DNA from 4 places in the Xanthobacter albus genome. Region 1 is predicted to be linked to each of the others. Evidence: riboswitches for the same ligand, from Rfam matches in the RefSeq annotation. Region 1 holds a riboswitch; each other region holds the start of a gene.
What was found. A riboswitch is a leader RNA that binds a small molecule or an ion and turns the genes downstream of it on or off. The one in region 1 is predicted to bind cobalamin.
Positions count from the first base shown of each region.

Region 2: another riboswitch for cobalamin. It lies ahead of cobW (cobalamin biosynthesis protein CobW); the one in region 1 lies ahead of V5F75_RS18990 (TonB-dependent receptor plug domain-containing protein).
Region 3: another riboswitch for cobalamin. It lies ahead of V5F75_RS18415 (CbtB domain-containing protein); the one in region 1 lies ahead of V5F75_RS18990 (TonB-dependent receptor plug domain-containing protein).
Region 4: another riboswitch for cobalamin. It lies ahead of metE (5-methyltetrahydropteroyltriglutamate--homocysteine S-methyltransferase); the one in region 1 lies ahead of V5F75_RS18990 (TonB-dependent receptor plug domain-containing protein).

Region 1 covers NZ_CM195532.1:4,263,954-4,269,151, reverse strand. The annotation lists gene V5F75_RS18995 (ABC transporter substrate-binding protein) at 1-53, opposite strand, end outside; gene V5F75_RS18990 (TonB-dependent receptor plug domain-containing protein) at 66-2,087, opposite strand; cobalamin riboswitch at 2,211-2,413, opposite strand; gene tyrS (tyrosine--tRNA ligase) at 2,536-3,780, opposite strand; gene V5F75_RS18980 (anhydro-N-acetylmuramic acid kinase) at 3,914-5,023, shown strand.
Region 2 covers NZ_CM195532.1:4,100,021-4,105,218, reverse strand. The annotation lists gene cobN (cobaltochelatase subunit CobN) at 1-1,844, opposite strand, end outside; gene cobW (cobalamin biosynthesis protein CobW) at 1,848-2,903, opposite strand; cobalamin riboswitch at 2,997-3,222, opposite strand; gene cobO (cob(I)yrinic acid a,c-diamide adenosyltransferase) at 3,260-3,868, shown strand; gene V5F75_RS18335 (DUF1289 domain-containing protein) at 3,868-4,755, shown strand; gene V5F75_RS18330 (cobyric acid synthase) at 4,760-5,198, shown strand, end outside.
Region 3 covers NZ_CM195532.1:4,114,617-4,119,814, forward strand. The annotation lists gene cobA (uroporphyrinogen-III C-methyltransferase) at 1-221, shown strand, start outside; gene cobF (precorrin-6A synthase (deacetylating)) at 214-948, shown strand; gene V5F75_RS18405 (hypothetical protein) at 979-1,614, opposite strand; gene V5F75_RS18410 (CbtA family protein) at 1,858-2,610, opposite strand; gene V5F75_RS18415 (CbtB domain-containing protein) at 2,621-2,830, opposite strand; adenosylcobalamin (AdoCbl) riboswitch at 2,832-2,986, opposite strand; gene V5F75_RS18420 (histidine phosphatase family protein) at 3,053-3,628, shown strand; gene V5F75_RS18425 (methyl-accepting chemotaxis protein) at 3,733-5,198, opposite strand, start outside.
Region 4 covers NZ_CM195532.1:3,723,715-3,728,912, reverse strand. The annotation lists gene metE (5-methyltetrahydropteroyltriglutamate--homocysteine S-methyltransferase) at 1-1,862, opposite strand, end outside; cobalamin riboswitch at 1,969-2,168, opposite strand; gene V5F75_RS16825 (short-chain fatty acyl-CoA regulator family protein) at 2,275-3,684, opposite strand; gene V5F75_RS16820 (isocitrate lyase) at 3,856-5,198, shown strand, end outside.

The sequences.
Region 1 (5,198 bases):
CCCCGGCCGGCCGGGCCGGCGGCGGAACGGGGAGGGGGAGAGGCGCGCTGCACTGTCCGGAGTCCTCAGTAGGTGAGCTTCAGGCCGGCATAGGCGGACATGCCGGGGGCCAGATAGCCGTTGGGGTTTTCGTAGGTCTCATCGAACAGGTTGTCGATGCGCCCGAAGATCTTGACGTTCTGGTTGACGGTGTAGTTCGCCGCCACGTTGAAGATGGTGTAGCCGGGCTGCTCCACGAAGGCATAGGTGGTGCGGTCGATGTCCCACCAGTCGGAGAGATACACCAGGGTGGCGGAGAGGGTGAGCGGCTCCACCGGCTGCCAGTTGACCGCCAGCGACACCTTGTTCTTCGGGCGGCGCAGGGGCGTGCAGGTATCGATGCCGGTGGGGGCGCAGGAGCCGGGCGAAACCCCGTCCTCGGGGTGGCCGACGGCGTCGGTATAAGTGTAGTCCGCGCGCACGGAGAGATTGTCGGTGACCTTCACGGCGACGAAGGCTTCCCAGCCGTCCGTGGTGACGCTGGCGATGTTGGAGTTGCTCCAGACATAGGTCGAAACCTGGACTGAATTGATCAGGTTCGTGATGTCGTTGCTGAAATAGGTGGCGCCGAAGCTGACGCGATCCTGCCACAGGGCCTGCTCGAAGCCGGCATCCCAGCCGGTGCTTTCTTCCGGCTGAAGGTTGGGGTTGCCGCCGGAGGGGGCATAGAGCTGGTAAAGGGTGGGCGCCTTGAAGCCGGTGCCGTAGGTGACCTTCAGCTTGGTGCCGGTCTCGGGGAACCGCAGCGCGGGGGCGAGGCGCCAGGTGGTGTGGTCGCCGAAATCGTCGTTGCTGTCGTAGCGCACGTTGGCGGCGAGGAAGAGGCGCTCGAGCAGCGTGGACTGGAGCTGGGCGTAGCCGGCGGTGTCGCCGGTGCTGGCGTCCATGCTCGACCACGTGCTCTCGCTGGTCATGCTCTCGTTGTAGCGCTCCACGCCCAGGAGGATGCTCTGGCCGGGCATGAAGGTGTAGTTGGAGCGCAGGTAATAGGTCTGGCGGTCGCCGTCATAGGCGCTCACGTTGTTCGGGTAGGGGCTGGCATTGTCGCGGGTGTAGTCGGTGGCGGAGACGCCGAAGGTGCTCACCAGCTTGTCGTCGAGCGCCTTCCACTGCCCTTCCGCCTTGCCGATGAAGAACTTGCCGTAGCCCGTGTCCTGCAGCGGCGCGGGATAGCCGGTGTAGGTCGAGGAGTTGTAGAGGTCCGAGGTGTAGGCAAGCTGGGTCTGGATGTAGCGGGCGACGAGGTTCACCGAAAAGGCGTCGTTGATGTCGGCGTCGAGGCGGCCGGAATAGGTCCAGTTGTCGGAGTTGTTGTTGTTCGCCACCTCGCCGGGGAGCAGGATGTTCTGCGGCGTCACCGGGATCGCGGTTGAGGCGAAGTGGCCGACATTGAAGGCGTAGCCGATATTGTTGTTGTAGCCGCCGGTGAGGCTCCCGACCTGGTTGAAGGTGCCGAGGGCGCCCGCCTCCAGGTATCCGGCGGCCTTGGCCGGGCCCGAGCCGCGCTCGGTGGTCATGGAGATGACGCCGCCGATGGCGTCCGAGCCGTAGAGGCCGCTCTGCGGGCCGCGCAGCACCTCCATGCGGGCGAAGTCGTTGGTATACAAGGTGCCGAGGTCGAATGCCCCATTGGCGCTGGAGGGGTCGCCGAGATCGATGCCGTCGAGCAGGATCTTGGTCTGGTTGGAATTCGTGCCACGCATGAAGACCGAGGTGGTGCCGCCGGGACCGCCGGTCTGCACCACATTGAGGCCGGGCACCGATTGAAGCGCGTCCGGCACGTCGCGGCGCTGGGTCTCGTCCAGCTCCTGGCGGGTGATGACGGTGACCGAGCTCGCCACCTCGTTCGCGGGCGTGGGAATGGTGGTGGCGCTCACCACCACGTCCGGCAGGTCGATCTGGCCGCCGTCGGCCTGGACGCCGCCCGCCGACTGGGCGAGCGCCGGCGTCGCGGCCAGGAGGGCGACGAGGCTCGCGGAGAAGGAGAGCGGGGCGATGCGGCGCAGGCCGCCGGAAAAGGCGATGGCTGAAGGCGGGACGACGGACATTCGGACCTCGGGCGGGACGCCAGTGGCACGTCACCGCGAACGAGGGCCCGAGCACCGCGCAGCCCTGAAGCCGCGCGCCGCGAACCAGCCCGCCACCGGAACACCCCGCCCGATGAGCCCGCGTGTGACCACGGATCGACGGCAGGTCTCCTGGCTCGCGGGTCGCCGCCCTTCGCCGCCTTCCCAGGCCCCGAGTGCCCAGTGGCGTTTGGCGAAGGGCTCGCCGCTTACAGTTGCGGGGGCAGCTGCGGAATGGAGCGCCTTGCGCCCGCACCGCATTCCCTTTTCATTCCTCTGGGAGGAATACCGTCAGGAGGCAACCTAGGCGAGGGGTTGTCGGCACGTCAATGCCCCGCTTCCGCGCGGCTTCCGCCGCAATCCCTTATGCGGCGGAACTGTTGCAGCGCGGCATCACCGCCGGCCCTGGCGGAGGCCGGCGGCAGCCTCCTCACACCGGCTTCAGCAGCACGTGCTTCTTCTTGCCGAGGGAGAGCTTGATGACGCCTTCTGCGGTGAGCGCCGCCGGGGTGAGGGTCGCCTTCTCGTCGTTCACGGCCGCGTCGTTCACCTTCAACCCGCCGCCCTTGATCTGCCGGCGCGCCTCGCTCGTGGAGGCGACGAGCCCCGCCGTCACGAACGCGTTGGCCACGCCCAGGCCGGCTTCGAGCTGGGCGGCGGGCACCTCCACCGTGGGCAGGTTCACCGCCAGCGCGCCCTCCTCGAAGGTGGCGCGCGCCGTCTCCCGCGCCTGCTCGGCGGCGATGCGGCCATGCAGCAGGGCGGTCGCCTCGGTGGCCAGCACCTCCTTGGCGAGGTTGATCTCCTGGTCCTTCAGGGCGGCGAGGCGGGCGATCTCGTCCAGCGGCAGCTCGGTGAACAGCTTCAGGAAGCGCTCCACGTCCGCGTCGCCGGCATTGCGCCAGTACTGCCAGTATTCGTAAGGCGAGAGCAGCTCGGCATCGAGCCACACGGCGCCGCCGGCGGTCTTGCCCATCTTGGCGCCGGAGGAGGTGGTGAGCAGCGGCGTGGTGAGCGCGAACAGCTCCGCTCCGCGCATGCGCCGGCCCAGCTCCATGCCGTTGACGATGTTGCCCCACTGGTCGGAGCCGCCCATCTGCAGGATGCAGCCGTGGCGCTTGGACAGCTCCACGAAGTCATAGGCCTGCAGGATCATGTAGTTGAATTCGAGGAAGGTGAGCGGCTGCTCGCGCTCCAGGCGCAGCTTCACCGAATCGAACGTGAGCATGCGGTTGATGGTGAAGTGCGGCCCCACCTCCCGCAGCAGGGGGATGTACTTCAGCTCGTCCAGCCAGTCCGCGTTGTTGGCCATTCTGGCGCCCGCCTCGAAATCGAGGAAGCGGGCGAACACCTTGCGGATCGAGGCGATGTTCGCGTTGATCTGCTCATCGGTGAGCATCCTGCGCGCCTCGTCCTTGCCGGAGGGGTCGCCGATCTTGGTGGTGCCCCCGCCCATGAGGGCGATGGGGTTGTGCCCCGTGCGCTGCAGGGTGCGCAGCATCATGATGGAGAGCAGGTGCCCCGCATGCAGGCTGGAAGCGGTGGCGTCGAAGCCGATATAGGCGGTGATGGGCCCTTCCGCGGCCTTGGCATCGAGGCGCTCGAGGTCCGAGCACTGGTGGATGTAGCCGCGCTCGTCGAGCGTGCGCAGGAAATCGGAACGGAAGGTGGTCATCGCGATCAGTCGGTTGGAGGCGCGTTACGCGCGCGGAAAGGAAGCGTGGTGTATCAGGTCCGGCGCCGGATTGCATGGGGGAGGGCACCCCCGTGGTACGCCCCCGGCGCGGAAGCGGGAGAGGAAGCAGGGCATGCGCGTCGTCGGGCTGATGAGCGGTACTTCCATGGACGGCATCGACGCCGCCCTCATCGACACCGACGGAGAGAGCGTCTCCTGGCTCGGGCCGTCGCTGACCGTGCCCTACGACCCCGAGACCCGCGCCCTGCTGGAACAGGCCATGGCCGACGCACGGGGCGTCAACGCCCGCACCGACCGGCCGGGCGCGCTGGCGCGGGCCGAGCGGCGCATCACCGATCTCCATGCCGCGGCGGTGCGCGCGCTGCTGGTGCCGCTGCGCCTTTCGGCCGGCGATATCGACCTCGTGGGCTTCCACGGCCAGACGGTGCTCCACCGGCCGGATGCGCGGCTGACCGTGCAGATCGGGGAGGGGGCGCGGCTCGCGGCGTCCCTCGGCGTGCCGGTGGTGGCGGATTTCCGCGCCGCCGACGTGGCGGCGGGCGGCCAGGGGGCGCCGCTGGTGCCCGTGTTCCATGCGGCCCTCGCCGCCGGCGTCGGCGGGCCGCGCCCGCTCGCGGTGCTGAACGTGGGCGGGGTGGCGAACGTCACGGTGATCGACGGCGCGGCGCCGCCCATCGCCTGCGACACCGGGCCCGGCAACGCCCTCCTGGATGATTTCATGATGTCCCGTACCGGCCGCCCCTTCGACGCCGATGGCGCCGCCGCCGCGCGCGGGCGGGTGGACGAGGCGGCGGTGGTCGCCGTGCTGGACCATCCCTTCTTCCGCGAGGCGCCGCCCAAATCTCTGGACCGCAACGCCTTCCGGGAGCATGCGGCGGCCCGCATGGGGCTCGCCGCCCTGAGCCTGGAGGACGGCGCCGCGACCCTCACGGCGCTGACGGCGGCCAGCATCGCGGCGGTGGTGCCGCTGCTGCCGGCGCCGCCCCGGCGCTGGATCGTGGCCGGCGGCGGCGCGCGCAACCCCACGCTGCTCGCCATGCTGGCGGCGCGGCTCGGGGTGGAGGTCGCGGCCGCCGAGGCGGTGGGCTGGTCGGCCGATGCGCTGGAGGCCCACGCCTTCGGCTTCCTGGCGGCGCGGGCGGCGCTGGGGCTGGCGCTCACCTTTCCCACCACCACCGGCGCGCCGTGGCCCATGACCGGCGGGGTGCTGTTCCGCCCCTGAGCGGGGCCGCCGCGAATCGTGATCCGGCAACGCTTCGTGAAAAGCCGGCGCCGCCATGCTGCGGCCCTCTTCGGGGCCGACGAGGGGCGCGCCATCATCATTTGACGCGGAGCCTCGCGCTCTCTACCTCTGCGCTCGCGTGCCAGCACCCGGCGCGGTGTCCTTCGGAGGCCCC
Region 2 (5,198 bases), 160 kb from region 1:
TCGAGCAGCGCCTCCAGCCGCGCGAGGCGGGCCGGGGCGCCGGAGGGCCGCAGCGGCGGGGGAACATGGCCGAGCGTCACCGCGCCGATGCGGCGCTTGGCCTGCGCCGCCTCGCCGGGATCGTTGACGATGAAGGGGTAGATGACGGGCAGGGCGCCCGCCAGCGCCTCCGGCCAGCACGCCGCGCTGAGCGCCACCGCCTTGCCGGGCAGCCATTCCAGCGTGCCGTGGGCGCCGATGTGGACGAGGGCGTCCGCCTCCGCGCGCAGCCACAGGTAGAAGGCGACATAAGCGTGGCGCGGCACGCGGGAGAGGTCGTGATAGTCGCCATCCCGCCGCACCGGAAGGCCGCGCTCGGGTTGCAGGGCGACGATGGCCTTGCCCCGCCGGACAGCGGAGAAGGCGAAGCCTTGGGGGGTCATGTCCGGGTCGTCCTGCGGCGCGCCCCACGCCGTGTGCAGCTCCGCGCGCAGCGTTTCCGGCAGGCTGCCGAGCGCCGCCTCATAGGCATCGCGCGGCCAGTAAATGCGCCCTTCCGCGAGGGCGCGGGCGAGGGGCTCGCCCGGCGCCGCGTCGTATCCCTCAGCCGCGAGGTCGGCGAGCATCGCCTCGGCCGAGGCCAGGGGATCGAGGCCCACCGCATGGGCCATGTTCCAGGCGCGGCCCGGATAGGTGGAGAGCACCAGGGCTGGGCGCCGGGCATGCGCCGGCCGCGCCGCCAGCCGCGCCCAGGCGGCCACGCGGTCGGCGATGGCGGCGACGCGGCCGGGATGGGGGGCGTGGACCGCCCGCGCGTATTCGAGCTGCGGGTCGCGCTCCGCCGGCGCCTTAAACGAGGCGACCCCGGCGAAGATGCGCCCGTCCACCTCCGGCAGCACCACATGCATGGCGAGGTCCGCCGGCGAGAGTCCGCGCGCGGCGGCGCTCCAGGCCTCGATGGTCGAGGTCGCGAGCGCCACCTGGAACACCGGTACGCCCGCCGCGTCGAGCGGCGAGGCGCCGCCCTCCTGCCCCTTGTTTTCCTGCCGGCCCGAGAAGGCGGTGGCGTTCACGATGGCTGCCGGCGCGAGCGTGGCCACCTGCCGGGCGAGCCATTCCGCCGCGCCGGTCGCCTTCAGCGAGGGCGCGAACAGGCCCAGCACACGGAAGCCGCGTTGCCGCAGGGCCGAGAACAGTGCCTCCACAGGCGCCGTGTCGGCCGCCACGAGGTAGGAGCGGTAGAACACCACGAGCGCCAGCGGCGCGCCGTCGCCGCCGATGGCCGGTTCCGGCGCGCGCACGCCGTCCTCGGGCGTCCAGGCGCCGTAGGGCGGCAGCGTCTTCGCGCCCGGCACCGGCGGGGCATAGAGGCCGGCGGCCAGCGCCATCTGCGCCAGCGCCGCCTGGGCCGCGACCGCGCCGCCCGCGTCGCACAGCGCCGCCAGCCGCTCCAGCGTCGATCCCGGCACGGTGGAGACGGCGTCGAGCCGTGCGTCGGGCCGTCCGTCCGCCGGCAGCACCGCGAGCGCGATGCCCCTGGCGCGCGCCAGCGCCTCGACCTGGCTCACGCCGTAGGGCCAATAGGGCAGGCCGCCGATGAGCCGGACGAGGATGCCCCGCGCGCCGGAAAGGGTGCGCTCCACATAGGTGTCCACGGAGAGCGGGTGCCGCAGCGCGGCGATGTTGGCGAGCCGCAGGGAGGGCATGCCCCCCTCGCGCCCGCCGCCGCGCCGCCAGCCGGCCGCGAAGGCGCCGAGATCGGAATCGGAGAAGGACAGCACCACCAGCTCGGCCGGGCTCTGGCCGAGATCGGCGGGCGTCTCGGTCTCGTCGAGGCCGTGGCTTTCGCGGAAGACGACGTGCATGGCCTATTCGGCGGCCTCGGCCCGCGGCGCGAGGATGGCACGGATGGCGTCGGCATCCACGTCGTCATGCTCGGCGATGACCACGAGCCGGCCCCGGCGCCGCTCCTGCGGTCCCCACGGCCGGTCGTACTGGTGGCGCACCCGCGCGCCCACCGCCTGGACCAGGAGGCGCATGGGCTTGCCGGCCACCGCCGCATGGCCCTTCACCCGGAGGATGTTCCGCCGTGCCGCCAGCTCGGTGATCCGCGCCGCCAGCTCGGCGGGGTCGGCCAGCTCGGGGATGTCGATGACCACGCTGTCGAAATCGTCGTGGTGGTGGTCGGAGGCGTCGTCATGGTGGCTCGGGCGGGCGTCGAGGTCATCCTCGGCGGCGGCGCCGAGGCCGAGGATCACGCGCGGGTCCACGGCGCCGTCCACCACCTCGATGACGGGCAGGGGGCGCGGCGCCTCTGCGTGAATGATCGCCTTCGCCTTGGCCACGCCCTCCGGGCCGGCGAGGTCGGCCTTGGTGAGCAGGACGATGTCGGCGCAGGCGATCTGGTCCTCGAACACCTCGCTGAGCGGGGTCTCGTGGTCGATGCTCGCGTCCGCCTGGCGCTGGCGGTCCACGGCCGCCGTGTCGGGCGCGAAGCGGCCGGCCGCCACGGCTTCCGCGTCGGCGAGGGCAATGACGCCGTCCACGGTGATCCTGGAGCGGATGTCCGGCCAGTCGAAGGCCTTCACGAGCGGCTTGGGCAGGGCAAGGCCGGAGGTCTCGATCAGGATGTGCTCGGGCCGGGGATCGAGCGCCATCAGCGCCTCGATGGTGGGGATGAAGTCATCGGCCACGGTGCAGCAGATGCAGCCGTTGGCGAGCTCGATGATGTTCTCCGCCGGGCAGTCGGGCAGGGCGCAGCCCTTCAGGATCTCCCCGTCCACGCCCACGTCGCCGAACTCGTTGACCACCACCGCGAGGCGCCGCCCCCCCGCGTTGCGCATCAGGTGGGAGATGAGCGTGGTCTTGCCCGAGCCGAGAAAGCCCGTGATGACGGTGACGGGTAGCTTTTCGAGGTTGGCCATGGCGCCCTTGGTCCCACATGGTGATGGCACAGGGGGATTCTCATGGCGGGCGGGTGCGCGCGCAGCCCTCCCGACACCGGTGCACCCCGCCGGCTTCGTCGGTTTGGGCTGGCAGGTCTCCCGGCTTGCGGAAGTCAGAGGCGCCTTTCGGCCCTCTGTCGGGCGCCCTGCCTTCCCGGTGGCGAAACCAGTGGCGTCGGGCGACCTCTCCGGTCACGGTCGCGGGGGCGGCTGCGCTTGGGCCGTGCTCCTGATCGGAGCGGCCTGGCGCATTCCCTTTTCATCTGTTTACACAGACACCAGCGTCGGGGGAATGTGCCCGAACGGCCCGCCCTGTCAAGCGCGAAGGAACTGAGATGGAAGACCTGACCGCCCGCCACAACGCCAAGATGAAGGTCGTCAAGGCGGCGCGGGACGAGTTGATGAAGACGAAGACGCAGGAGAAGGGGCTCGTCATCGTCCACACGGGGGCGGGCAAGGGCAAGTCCTCCTCCGGCTTCGGCATGGTCCTGCGCTGCATCGCCCACGGCATGCCCTGCGCGGTGGTGCAGTTCATCAAGGGCGACCGGGATACCGGCGAGAAGACCCTGCTGCGCGAGCGGTTCGCGCAGGAGTGCCGCTTCTTCGTCTCGGGAGAGGGCTTTACCTGGGAGACCCAGGACCGCGAGCGCGACGTGGCCGCCGCCCGCAACGGATGGCGCATCGCCCAGGAGCAGATCCTTGACCCTGAAATCCGCTTCGTGCTTCTGGACGAGATCAACATCGCCCTGCGTTACGACTATCTCGACATTGCCGAGGTGGTGGATTTTCTCCTCACGCGGAAGCCGCCCATGACCCACGTCTGCCTCACCGGCCGCAACGCGCGGCCGGAGCTGGTCGCGGCCGCCGATCTCGTGACAGAGATGACGCTCGTGAAGCATCCCTTCCGCGACGGCGTGAAGGCCCAGGCGGGGATCGAGTTCTGATGAATGCCGTGGAGAAGGTGCGCCCGGCCAGCCCCTGCATCGGCGCCTGCGCCATGGACGAGGCGCGCGGCCTGTGCACCGGCTGCGCCCGCACCCGCGATGAGATCGCCATCTGGGGCTCCGCCGACGAGGCGACCCGCGACCGCGTCTGGCGCGCGCTGCCGGCACGCGCCGCCGCGCTCGGCCTCGCGGTGCGGCGGCTCCCCTGGCGGGGGGAGGCGCTGCTGGACGAGGTGGAGCGCCGCTTCACCGAGGCGCAGGGCACCTTCGTCGCGGGTGTGCACGGCGCCGTGGCGGAGGTGCTGCGCGCGCCGGGGGAGGCGTTCGAGGCGCGGCGCGCGGGTGCGACGCTGACCCTGCGCACGGCCCGCGCGGCGCTCCGCCTTGAGGCGCCCCCGCATCTGGCCGCGTTCGAGATGACGCGGGCCGGTGCCGCGCCGCTCATCGCCCTGGCGGTGCCGGCGGGACGGGTGGGCCCCGAAGGCCCGCGCGCGCTCACCGCCCTCGGCCCGGACACGGAGGCGCTGCTCGCCCGCGATGGCGGGGGGATGCGCTTCGACCTCGGCCTCGGGCGCCGGGCGGCGCGCTTCTCCATCCGCTGCTCCGCCGGGCTCGCCTCGCGCGTCGCCGACCATTGCGGCGCGCCCTGGCCCGAATGCCTCGCGCGCATCGGCGGCGCCGTGCTGGCGGAGAGCCCGGTGCGGGTGGTGGAAGCGCCCTGTCTTCGGGCGGAGGTGGATGCCCCCATTCCCCCGCCCGAGGGGCGATCGCCGGAGGGGCCCCACACCCACCTCCTGCCGGAGGTGCTGGCCCATGGCCTCGACGCCCCGCCGGGGCTGGCGCTGCCGAAGGGCTACATCCTCTCCCTCCTGTTCTACCCGGCCTGATCCCATGGCGCGCGCGATCATGCTCCAGGGCACCGGCAGCAATGTCGGCAAGTCCCTTCTCGTGGCCGGCCTGTGCCGGGCGGCGCGGCGGCGCGGGCTCTCCGTCGCGCCTTTCAAGCCGCAGAACATGTCGAACAACGCGGCGGTGACCGCCGACGGCGGCGAGATCGGCCGTGCCCAGGCGCTGCAGGCGCTGGCCTGCGGCCTTTCCCCCCACACCGACATGAACCCGGTGCTGCTCAAGCCCGAGAGCGACGTGGGCGCGCAGGTCATCGTGCAGGGGCGGCGCCTCGCCACCGCGCGGGCGGGGGCGTATTTCAAGCTCAAGCCGCAGCTCCTGGGCACCGTGGTGGAGAGCTTCCGCCGCCTTTCCACCGCCCATGACCTCGTCATCGTGGAGGGCGCGGGCAGCCCGGCGGAGGTGAACCTGCGCAAGGGGGATA
Region 3 (5,198 bases), 150 kb from region 1:
TGGGCCAGCGCACCTTCCCGGCCCTCGCGGCGGCGCTGCTGGCGCGCGGCCTGCCGGGCGACACGCCTGCCCTTCTGGCGGAGGCGGTGGGCACGCCGGAGCAGGCGCTCCAGCGCCTCACGGTGGCCATCCTGGCGAAGCGCCTCGCCGGCGCGGTGAGCCCCAGGCCCGCGCTCATCGTCTACGGCCCGCTCGCGGAACTGGGAGTGGGCTTTGACTGAGCTCTGGCTGATCGGCATCGGCACCGGCAATCCGGACCACGTGACACGCGAGGCTCAGAGGGCCCTGCGCGCGGCCGCCCTAGTACTCGTGCCCCGCAAGGGACCGGACAAGGCCGACCTCGCGGACCTGCGCCGCGCCATCCTCGCCGACTGCGGCAGCACGGCGCCGGTTGCGGAATTCGACATGCCCGTCCGCGACGAGAGCCTGCCCTATCTGGAGCGCGTGCGGCGCTGGCACGACGAGATCGCCGCCATCTGGGGGCGGGCCATCGCGCAGGCGCGTCCGGACGGCCCCGTGGCGCTGATGGTGTGGGGCGATCCGGGGCTCTACGACAGCACCCTGCGCATCGCATCGCGGCTCGATCCGCGCCCGCGCATCAAGGTGGTCCCCGGCATCTCGGCGCTGCAGGCGCTCACCGCCGCCCACGCCATCCCGTTCAACACCGTGAACGGCCCCGTCACCGTGACCACCGGCCGACGCCTGCGCGACCACGGCTGGCCCGAGGGCGCGGACACCCTCGTGGTGATGCTGGACGGCGAATGCAGCTTCCAGGGGCTGGAGCCGGAGGGCCTCCACATCTGGTGGGGCGCGTTCCTCGGCATGCCCGAGCAGGTGCTGGAGGCGGGCCCGCTGGCGCAGGCGGCCCCCCGCATCGTCGCCACCCGCGCCGCCGCCCGCGCGCGGCACGGCTGGATCATGGATACCTATCTGCTGCGGCGCGGCTGAGCGCCCCGGCGGCGGCGGAGCAGCGGCATTTCAGCGGGCGCGCGGCCGGCGGAACAGCGCCGCCCCGGCAGCGCCCAGCATCGCCGCCACCGCGCCGGCCGCGAGCAGGCTCGGCGGATGGCGGGCGATGTCCCGCCATTCCGGAATGATGACCTGGGCCGTGTTGAAGCTCTCGCTGCTGTATTGGCAGATGACGTTGAAGGCGGCGTGGCGCGCCAGCTCCTGCGTCATCTCCTGGTCGAGCTGCAGGGCCGCATCCTGCCGGCCCGGCATGTCCCGCATGTGCACGAGCACCGCGCGCAGCGCCGAAAGATAGGCGTGCATGCAGGCGTTGAAGGGGCTGTCCTCGTCGCTCACGCTGCCGGGCATGAGGCCCCAGAGGCAATAAGTGCGCTGGAGCGCGGCGAAGTTCGCGAGCCGCCGGAAGGTGGGGTCGGTACGCGTCTGGTTCTGCGCCACGGCGCGGATGGCCGGCGCGAAGCCCGCGATGACAGCCATCTCGCCATGGGTGACGCCGGCGATCTCAAGGCCGCTGCGGTCGCCCGGCGCGGTCCCCCGGTGCGCGAGGGCCTGAAGCGGCGCCAGCAGCGCCACGACGAGCACCGCCAGCCGCCGGGCACATGCGCCAGCGCGCCTGCCGCCCGCATCGGCTCCGCTCTTCTTCATAACAGGGGACGTCCAATCTCGGGTGAAGGACGAGGCTTATCGGGTCCGCAACAGAGGACACCATCCGCTCACGGCGATCGCGCAGGCCGTGAGCCGATGGTACGCAGGCGGAGCTTCAGCCTCCCCCGACCGGGAACGCGCTGGAGAATTTCCGGCGAAAACCGATCCGCCGGAAATGCTCTAACTTATTGGCTTGACGCAATTCCGGACGCAAAACCGCGGCGCACTTTCGCTGGAATTGCTCTAGCGCGCGCCAGCCACGGAGGTGAGCCGCGCGGAGCCGGGGCGGGCGTTGGCGAGGTAGCGTTCCGCCACGTATCCGAACAGCAGGCCCAGCGTGGTCCAGATGATCGCCTGGATGCCCAGGGAGGCGAGGCGGAACTGCCACAGCAGCGTGGCCGGGAACTGCTCGGGCACCTCGTTGACCGAAGGCAGCGCGGCCTGCAGCAGCACCACGAGCAGCCCATAGGCCGCGACCCCGGCGAGCACGGCGTTCCAGGTGCCGAGCCCGGCATGCAGCCGGCGGCCGAGCGCCACAGAAGCGGATGCGGCGACCAGCGAGGCCACCAGCATGGCGAAGTAGAGCTGGGTCCTGAGGCCGATGGTTTCGGGATCGCCCACCGCCGGCGGATTGGGCGGATACTTCAGCCCCGGCACCAGCACGAGCGCGACGAAGCCGCCCAGCGCCAGAAGGCCCGCGGTCGCCCGCGGCGAAAGGTGCGTCAGGCGGCCCTGGGAGAAGGCGAAGACCAGGGCGAACAGGCCGCCCAGGGCGGCGCCGAAGGTGACGACGCCGGTGAACAGGCCAAGGCCCGCCTGCATCTCGCGGCTCACGAGCTCCGGCTCGGGCGCTTCGCCCTTGGCAAGGCCCGCGGCTTCCTCCAGGGCGATGGCGTGCGCCACCGGGGGCTCCCCGAAAACCCGCGCGAACCCGAACGCGAGAAGGCCCGCGACCACGCCGACAAGCATGCCACGCAGCAGAAGATTTCCGACCATGACGCGCTCCTCAGTGGCAGGGAAAGCCGAGGAGATGACGCCCGTCGTGCACGAATTCGTGGACGTAGGAACCGGAAATGAGGGAGGTGGCTCCCTCCTCCGCGCCGACGAAATAGATGGCGAGCAGGAGGATGAGACCGGCGAACACCGCCCACGGCAGAATCTCGCCCACCGGAATGGGAGCGGGGTGGACGGCAGGCTTCAGGACAAGATCGGACATGGCGCACTCCGGGGATGACGCGTCCCGCTGGGTGAATATGGTCGAGCGCTGATCAGATCTGACTTTCGGGACGACAAGGGAGGTCCCGATCTACAGTGGCGCGACCGTGCCGGAATTTCACCGGCTTCCAATCCGCATTCGACAATCCAAGCTAGGCGCCGGCACGCCCGCGTGTCAACGGAATGTGGCATCGCGGTGCTGCATCATGGCATTTTGCACGCCATGCTTCGCCTCACGCTTCTCAGCCACGCCCCCACCTTGGCCATGCGCCGGGCCGCCTTCCCGGCGGACGAGCCGGTCGAATCGCAGGCCCTGGCCGGACTCGCCGGGCTGGCCGCGTGCCTGCCTCGCCACGACCGCGCGTTCATGAGCCCCGCCCTGCGCGCCCGGCAGACCGCGGATGCCCTCGGCATCGAGGCCGGCGCGGAGCCCGCCCTCGCGGAGCTGGATCACGGCCCGTGGGCCGGACGCGGTATCGCCGACATCGCGGCAACCGAGCCTGAGGCCCTCGAGGCGTTCATGCGGGACGACATCCGCCCGCCCCGTGGCGGCGAGACCCTGGCGGACCTCCGGGCGCGCCTTTCCGCATGGATGGAGAGCCAGAGCGGCGGGCGTGGGCACACGCTCGCCATCACCCATGCGGCCGTGATCCGATGCGCCGTCCTTCTCGCGCTCGATGCGCCGGCGGCTGCCTTCTGGCGGATCGATGTGGAGCCGCTGAGCCTCACCGACCTGCGCTTCGACGGGCGGCGATGGGCCGTGCGCGCGCTCAACCGGAGCCTCGCGCGGGTGGCGTAGCGGCACTTCCCGACCGCGCGGCGCCCCTTCTGCCGGATCGGCCCCGCCTCGGCCGGCACCGCAGCGCGCCCGAGCGCCGTGAGATATCGCGAGCGGCCCCGCGATCAGAGCTTGTAGGAGGTGCGGAACGCGCCCCAGTGGCGGCCGGCGACGAAGATGGGCGCATCCACCTCGCGCATCATCACCACCTCGCCGCCCATCTGCCGGGCATAGACCTGCACCAGATAGGGCTTGGTGTTGCGCGCGGCCAGGAGGCCGGCGCGATCGTCGAAGATGCGGCGGTTGCGGCTGTTGGCGTTGTTCCAGGCGGGATCGCCCGGCCGCTGGGGCCTGGAATAGCGCGCGTTGTGCACCGGCAGATAGCCGTTGATGTCCACCGCCACGCAGAAGGCCAGGCTGCGGTCCTCCTCCACCAGCGCCTCGACCACGGCGGGCAGCAGCCTTTCGAGCAGCGGGAGGGAGGCGGTCGTCACCTGCTGGGGATCGGAGCCGGGCACCGGCCGGTATTGGGTATCGAACAGCTCCGGCTGCGAGATCAGGCGGTTCCGCAGCGCCTCTTCGAGGACGAGGCGCACCTTTTCCGCCCCCGCGCTCGCACGGGCGATGGCAGGCGCCGCCTCCGCGGCGAGCGCCGCGAGGCGCGCCTTGACGCCCGCATTCTCGCAGTCGTCGAAGGCGACATGGCAGCCGAGCGTGCTGATGCCCGCCACCCGGCCGGCGAGCAGCCCCATGCCGCCCAGCTCCAGCCGCACCGGCGCGCCCACCGCCGGCGCGGGGGAAAGCGCGGCGAGCAGCACCCCGCCCTGCGACAGGTCCAGCGTCTTCGCGCCTTGGCTGGAGCCGGCGAAGCTGGCACGGCCGTGGATCTCCACCGGCCAGCGCTCAAACCGGCGGCGATCGCCCATGGCGGTCTGCCGCAGCACGCTGAGGAGATGGCGCGCCATCTCCCGCACGCCGTCAGCCACCTCGCCGGTGCTGCGCTCGATCTCGGCGCCGGTTTCGGCGGCGGCGCCGGTGGCGGCGCTGATGGAGAGAGCGCGGGAGGCCACCGTCTCGGCGAAGCGCTCCACACCCTCGGCGCTGCGATGGATCTGATCCATGGTGTCCGCCTGCCCGGCGACGGCATCGGCCACGCGGGCCGCCACCGGGCTGATCTCGGCGATGGTGGTGCCGATCCGGCCGATGGCCTGATCGCTGGCCTTTGCCGCGAGGGCGAGGCGGTCGATCTTCTGGGAGATGTCCTGCGTCGCCTTCTGGGTCTGGCCGGCCAGCGATTTCACCTCGTTCGCCACCACCGCGAAGCCGGCTCCCGCCGTGCCCGCCCGCGCCGCCTCGATGGAGGCGTTCAGCGCCAGGAGGTTGGTCTGGCGCGCGATGTCGGCGATGAGCGCGACGATGGCCTGGATCTGCGTGATGGCGCCGTGAAGCTCCTGGGTGGCGGCGCTCACGTCGCGGCTGGCGGCCTCGGCCTCCCCCGCAAGGCGGCCGGAAACCTGGGCCTGCCGGCCGATTTCCAGCGTGGTTTCCGCGAAGGCGCCGATGGCGCGGGCGAGCCCGGCGGCATTCTCCT
Region 4 (5,198 bases), 540 kb from region 1:
GTGCCCGCCCGCTCCAGGTCCTCGACCTCGTCGCGGATGGCGAGGGCGATCTGCCGGCAGGCGGCGGCGCGGGGGATGTCGTCACGCACGAATGACCAGTTGAGGATGGTCACCGGGCCGGTCAGCATGCCCTTCACCGGCTTCTGCGTGAGCGACTGGGCATAGCGCCACCACGCCACCGTCATGGGCGCGGGGCGGGAGACATCGCCGAACAGGACGGGCGGGCGCACGTAGCGCGAGCCGTAGCTCTGCACCCAGCCATGCTTGGTGAAGGCGAAACCGGAAAGCTGCTCGCCGAAATACTGCACCATGTCGTTGCGCTCGAACTCGCCGTGGACCAGCACGTCGAGGCCGATCTCCTCCTGCCAGCGCACGGCACGCGCCGTCTCCTCGCGCAGGAAGGTGGTGTAGGCGCCGTCGCTCAGCGTGCCCTTGGCGTGGGCGGCGCGGGCCTGACGCACTTCGGCGGTCTGCGGGAAGGACCCGATGGTGGTGGTGGGAAAGGCCGGCAGGCCGAAGCGCCGCCGCTGCAGCTCGGCGCGCGCGGCGAAGGGATTCTTCCGGCGGGCCATTTCGTCCGTGACCATGGCGATGCGGGCGGCGACGGCGGCATTGTGCACCTTGGGCGAGGTCCGGCGGGCTGCCGCCGCAGCGGCGGAGGCCTCGAGCGCGACCTTCACCGTGTCACTCGCGCCGGAGAGCGCTGCGGCGAGCACGCGCAGCTCGTCCATCTTCTGCAGCGAGAAGGACAGCCAGGACTTCAGCTCCGGGTCGAGACCGGTCTCCTGGTCCAGATCGATGGGGACATGGAGGAGCGAGCAGGAGGGCGCGATCTGCACATGATCGGTGCCGCGCCGCGCCACCACGTCCTTCAGACGCTCCGCCAGGGCCGGCAGGTCGGCGCGCCAGATGTTGCGCCCGTCGATGACGCCGAGCGAGAGCACAAGGCCCTTCGGCGCCCGCGCCGCCACCGTTTCGAGCTGCTCCGGCGCGCGGGCGAGATCGAGGTGCAGGCCAGCCACCGGCAGGGAGAGGGCGGTGTCCAGGTTATCGTCGAGCGCGCTGAAATAGGTGGCGAGCATGATCTTGAGGTTTGGCAGCGCGCGGGCGAAGGCGCCGTAGGCACGGCGCAGGGCGTCGCGGGCGGTCTCGTCGAGGTCGAGCACCAGGCAGGGCTCGTCCACCTGCACCCATTCCGCGCCGTTGGCGACGAGGCGGCGCAGCATGTCGGTGTAGACCGGCAGCAGGTTTCCGAGCAGGGAGAGGGGATCGAAGTCCGCCGCCTTGGACTTGGCGAGCTTCAGGAAGGTGACGGGGCCGAGCAGCACGGGGCGCGTCTCGAAGCCCAGGGCCTTGGCCTCGCGATACTCTTCCACGGCCTTGAGGGAGGCGAGCTCGAAGCGCTGGCCGGGCGCGAGCTCGGGCACCATGTAGTGGTAGTTCGTGTCGAACCACTTCGTCATTTCCTGCGCGGGCGCGCCGGTGCCCGCGTGGTGAACATGGCCGCAGGCGCCTGCCGCCGCCCCGCCGCTGCCGCGCGCCATGGCGAAATAGGTGGCGAGCGGCACCTTGCCGCCGCTCCAGCCGTAGGCCTCGGGAATGGCGCCCACCATCACGCTGGTGTCCAGCACCTGATCGTAGAGCGAGAAGTCGTTGGAGGGGATGACGGTGATGCCCCGCGCCTTCTGCCGCGCCCAGTTCTGCGCGCGCAGGGCGGCGGCGGCGGCGAGCAGCTCCGCTTCGGAGGTCTTGCCGGCCCAATGGCTTTCGAGCGCGGCCTTCAGCTCGCGGCGCGGGCCGATGCGGGGCGTGCCCAGGGTGGCGACGGGGATGGCGGAACGGGAACTGGCGGAGGCGGTCACGGCGTGAAGCCCTTCTGCTGTGGGCGGGCCGTGAGGGCAGGCGTCGAGCCCCCGCGCGGCGGGAGCCGGCGGAGCTTGAGCGCACCACCGGGACACCCCGCCCGAGGACGTTTCTGTTGCCGGGGCAGGTCTCCTGGCTCACGGGTCACGGCCTTGCGTCCGCCTTCCCGGGCTCGCGCCCAGTGGCATGGATGGAGCTTGGCTCGCCGCTGACAGTTGCGGGGGCAGTGCCGGCTTCGCACCGGCTTCCCTCTTAGCCGCGGCACCGGAAAACCGGACCGCGGAACCTCGACGCCGACCAGTCTGTCCGTGGGCGGCGGTTCTGTCAAGCATCATATAAGGATATGCTTATGTCGTGATTCCAATTGGGGGCGTTGATGTCGCGGCCCGCGCGGTGGTGCGCGGGCGCTACTCAGCCCGCCGCATAGGGCGTGAACGCGCTGCGATTTTCATCCACGGCCAGTGGGCGGCCGATGAGAGGGAAGGCGCGCTGGGGGCAGGCGGGGCGCTCGCACACCTTGCACCCGGCGCCGATGGGCGTGGCCGCCGCCGGGTCGTCCAGGGCGAGTCCGCGCGAATAGACCAGCCGGCCGGCATGGCGAATGTCGCAGCCGAGGCCGATGGCGAAGGTCTTGCCGGGATCGCCATAGCCGCCGGCGGCGTGGTGCACGGTGCGGGCGATCCAGAGATAGGTGCGCCCGTCCGGCATCTGCGCCTGCTGGGTGAGGATGCGGCCGGGCTGGGCGAAGGCCTCGTAGACGTTCCACAGCGGGCAGGTGCCGCCCACGCGCGAGAAGTGGAAATCGGTGGCCGACTGGCGCTTGGAGATGTTGCCCGCCCGGTCCACGCGGATGAAGAAGAACGGCACCCCCAGCGCGCCCGGCCGCTGGAGGGACGAGAGTCGATGGCAGATGGTCTCGTAGCCGACCCCGAAGCGGGCGCCGAGCCGCTCGATGTCGTAGCGTTCCGCCTCGGCCGCTTTGAGGAAGGCGTCGTAGGGCATCAGCAGCGCGCCGGCGAAATAATTGGCGAGGCCGATGCGGGCGAGGGCGTGGCTTTCCCGCGCCCCCTGGGCGGCCGCTCCGGCGAGGCGGGCGATGGTCTCGCCGGCTTCCAGGAAGGCGAGCTGGGTGGCGATCTGGAATGCACGCTGGCCGCCGTCGAGCCGGCGGGAAAGGCGCAGCACGCGCTCGCCGGGCAGGAAGCGGCGCTGGCTCTCGCCCTCTGTGCGCGCCACGCGCACGCCGTGGCGGGTTTCGAGATGGCGGGCGAGGCCCTCGGCCATGTCTCCGGGTGCCAGATCCGCGTTTTGCGCCAGCTTTTCGGCGGCCTCATCCAGCTCCGCGAAGTAGTTGTGGTGGGCGTAGAAGAAATCGCGCACCTGCTCGTAAGGCATCAGCGCCGCCGGGGCGGCGATGCCGCCTGAGCCGAGGCCGAGCTCTCCGGCCATGGCGTCGGCGCGCTCCAGCGCGTGGCGCCAGCGCCGGTGCAGGGCCGCCACGGCGCGCCCGAGCGCGGGCATGGCGGAGGCCACCTCCTTCATCTCCGCGAGGCTCACCTGCTCGCCGTTGAGGGGATCGGCGAACACCTCCCGCAGGTCCGCCACCAGCCGCCCCTCGTCTCCCTCCGAGAACAGCTGCACGTCCACGCCGAAGATGGCGTTGATCTTGAGCAGCACGGGCACGGTGAGGGGGCGCTGGTTCTTCTCCAATTGGTTGAGATAGCTGGCGGAGAGGCCGAGCGCCTGGGCCAGCGCCGCCTGGGTGAGGCCCCGTTCTTCCCGCAGCCGCTTCAGCCGCACGCCCACGAAGGTCTTCTTCATGCCTGGCTCCGAGATTCGCAACATTTGCAAATCAGCGCTCTACGCCTCGCAAATCCACGCATTTTCAGTCATTCCGCGCTGTCTCGTCGGCAAATATTGTGAGGAAACGATCCGGCCGCAAGACAAATCGCAGCCGGCGCGCAGCAGCCGAAACGCGAAGAGGAAGACCCCATGGGCCAGCGCAAGAGCTACGCCGAACTCGCCGCCGAACTGAAGGCGCGGTTCCCCGATGGCGTGGCGCCCGGCGGCGTGAGCGTGGACGACATCGTCCAGCTCCGCCTCCAGAACACGTTCGACACCCATCTCGACATCGCCCGCGCCATGGCCAAGGTGATGCGCGCCGACATGGCGGCCTATGACGCCGACGCCTCCCGCTTCACCCAGTCGCTGGGCTGCTGGTCCGGCTTCCACGCGCAGCAGATGATCAAGTCGGTGAAGCGCCTCAAGGGCACGGCGAAGGGCGCCTATGTCTATCTTTCCGGCTGGATGGTGGCGGGCCTGCGCAACCGCTTCGGCCACCTGCCGGACCAGTCCATGCACGAGAAGACCTCGGTGGCGGACCTGATCGAGGAGATCTACGTCTCCCTGCGCCAGGCGGACGAGGTGGCGATCAACGACCTGTTCAAGGCGCTCAAGGCCGCGCGCGCCAAGGGCGACCGGGCCGCCGAGGCCGAGGCCATCGCCGCCATCGACAGTTTCGAGACCCATGTGGTGCCGATCATCGCCGACATCGACGCCGGCTTCGGCAACGAGCACGCCACCTACCTGCTCGCCAAGGAGATGATCAAGGCCGGGGCCTGCTGCCTCCAGATCGAGAACCAGGTGTCCGACGCCAAACAGTGCGGGCACCAGGACGGCAAGGTGACGGTGCCGCGCGAGGACTTCATCGAGAAGCTGCGCGCCTGCCGCCTCGCCTTCGAGGAGCTGGGTGTGGAGGACGGTGTCATCGTCGCCCGCACCGACAGCCTCGGCGCCGGCCTCACCCAGAAGATCCCCGTGAGCCGCGCGCCGGGCGACCTCGCCAGCCAGTACAACAAGTGGCTGAAGACCTCGCCCGTCACGCTCTCCGATCCGCTGAGCGAAGGCGAGCTCGCCATGGTGCTCGACGGCGCGCTGGTGCGCCCGGAGCGGCTCGCCAACGGCCTGTTCGCGTTCAAGGAGGGCACCGGCCGCGCCCGCGTGATCGAGGATTGCATCGCCTCCCTCACCCACGGCGGCGCCGACCTGCTGTGGATCGAGACCGACACGCCCAGCGTGAAGGAGATCGCCGGCATGGTGGCCGAGATCCGCGCGGCGGTGCCGCACGCCAAGCTCACCTACAACAACTCACCCTCCTTCAACTGGACCCTCAACCTGCGCAAGCAGGTGCGCGCCGAATGGATCGCCCAGGGCCGCGCCGGCGCGGAGAGCTATCCGGACGGGCTCCAGCTCATGTCCGCGAAGCTCGACGGCGACGAACTGGGGCAGGAGGCGGACCGGCGCCTCGCGCAGTTCCAGGCGGACATCTCGGCCGA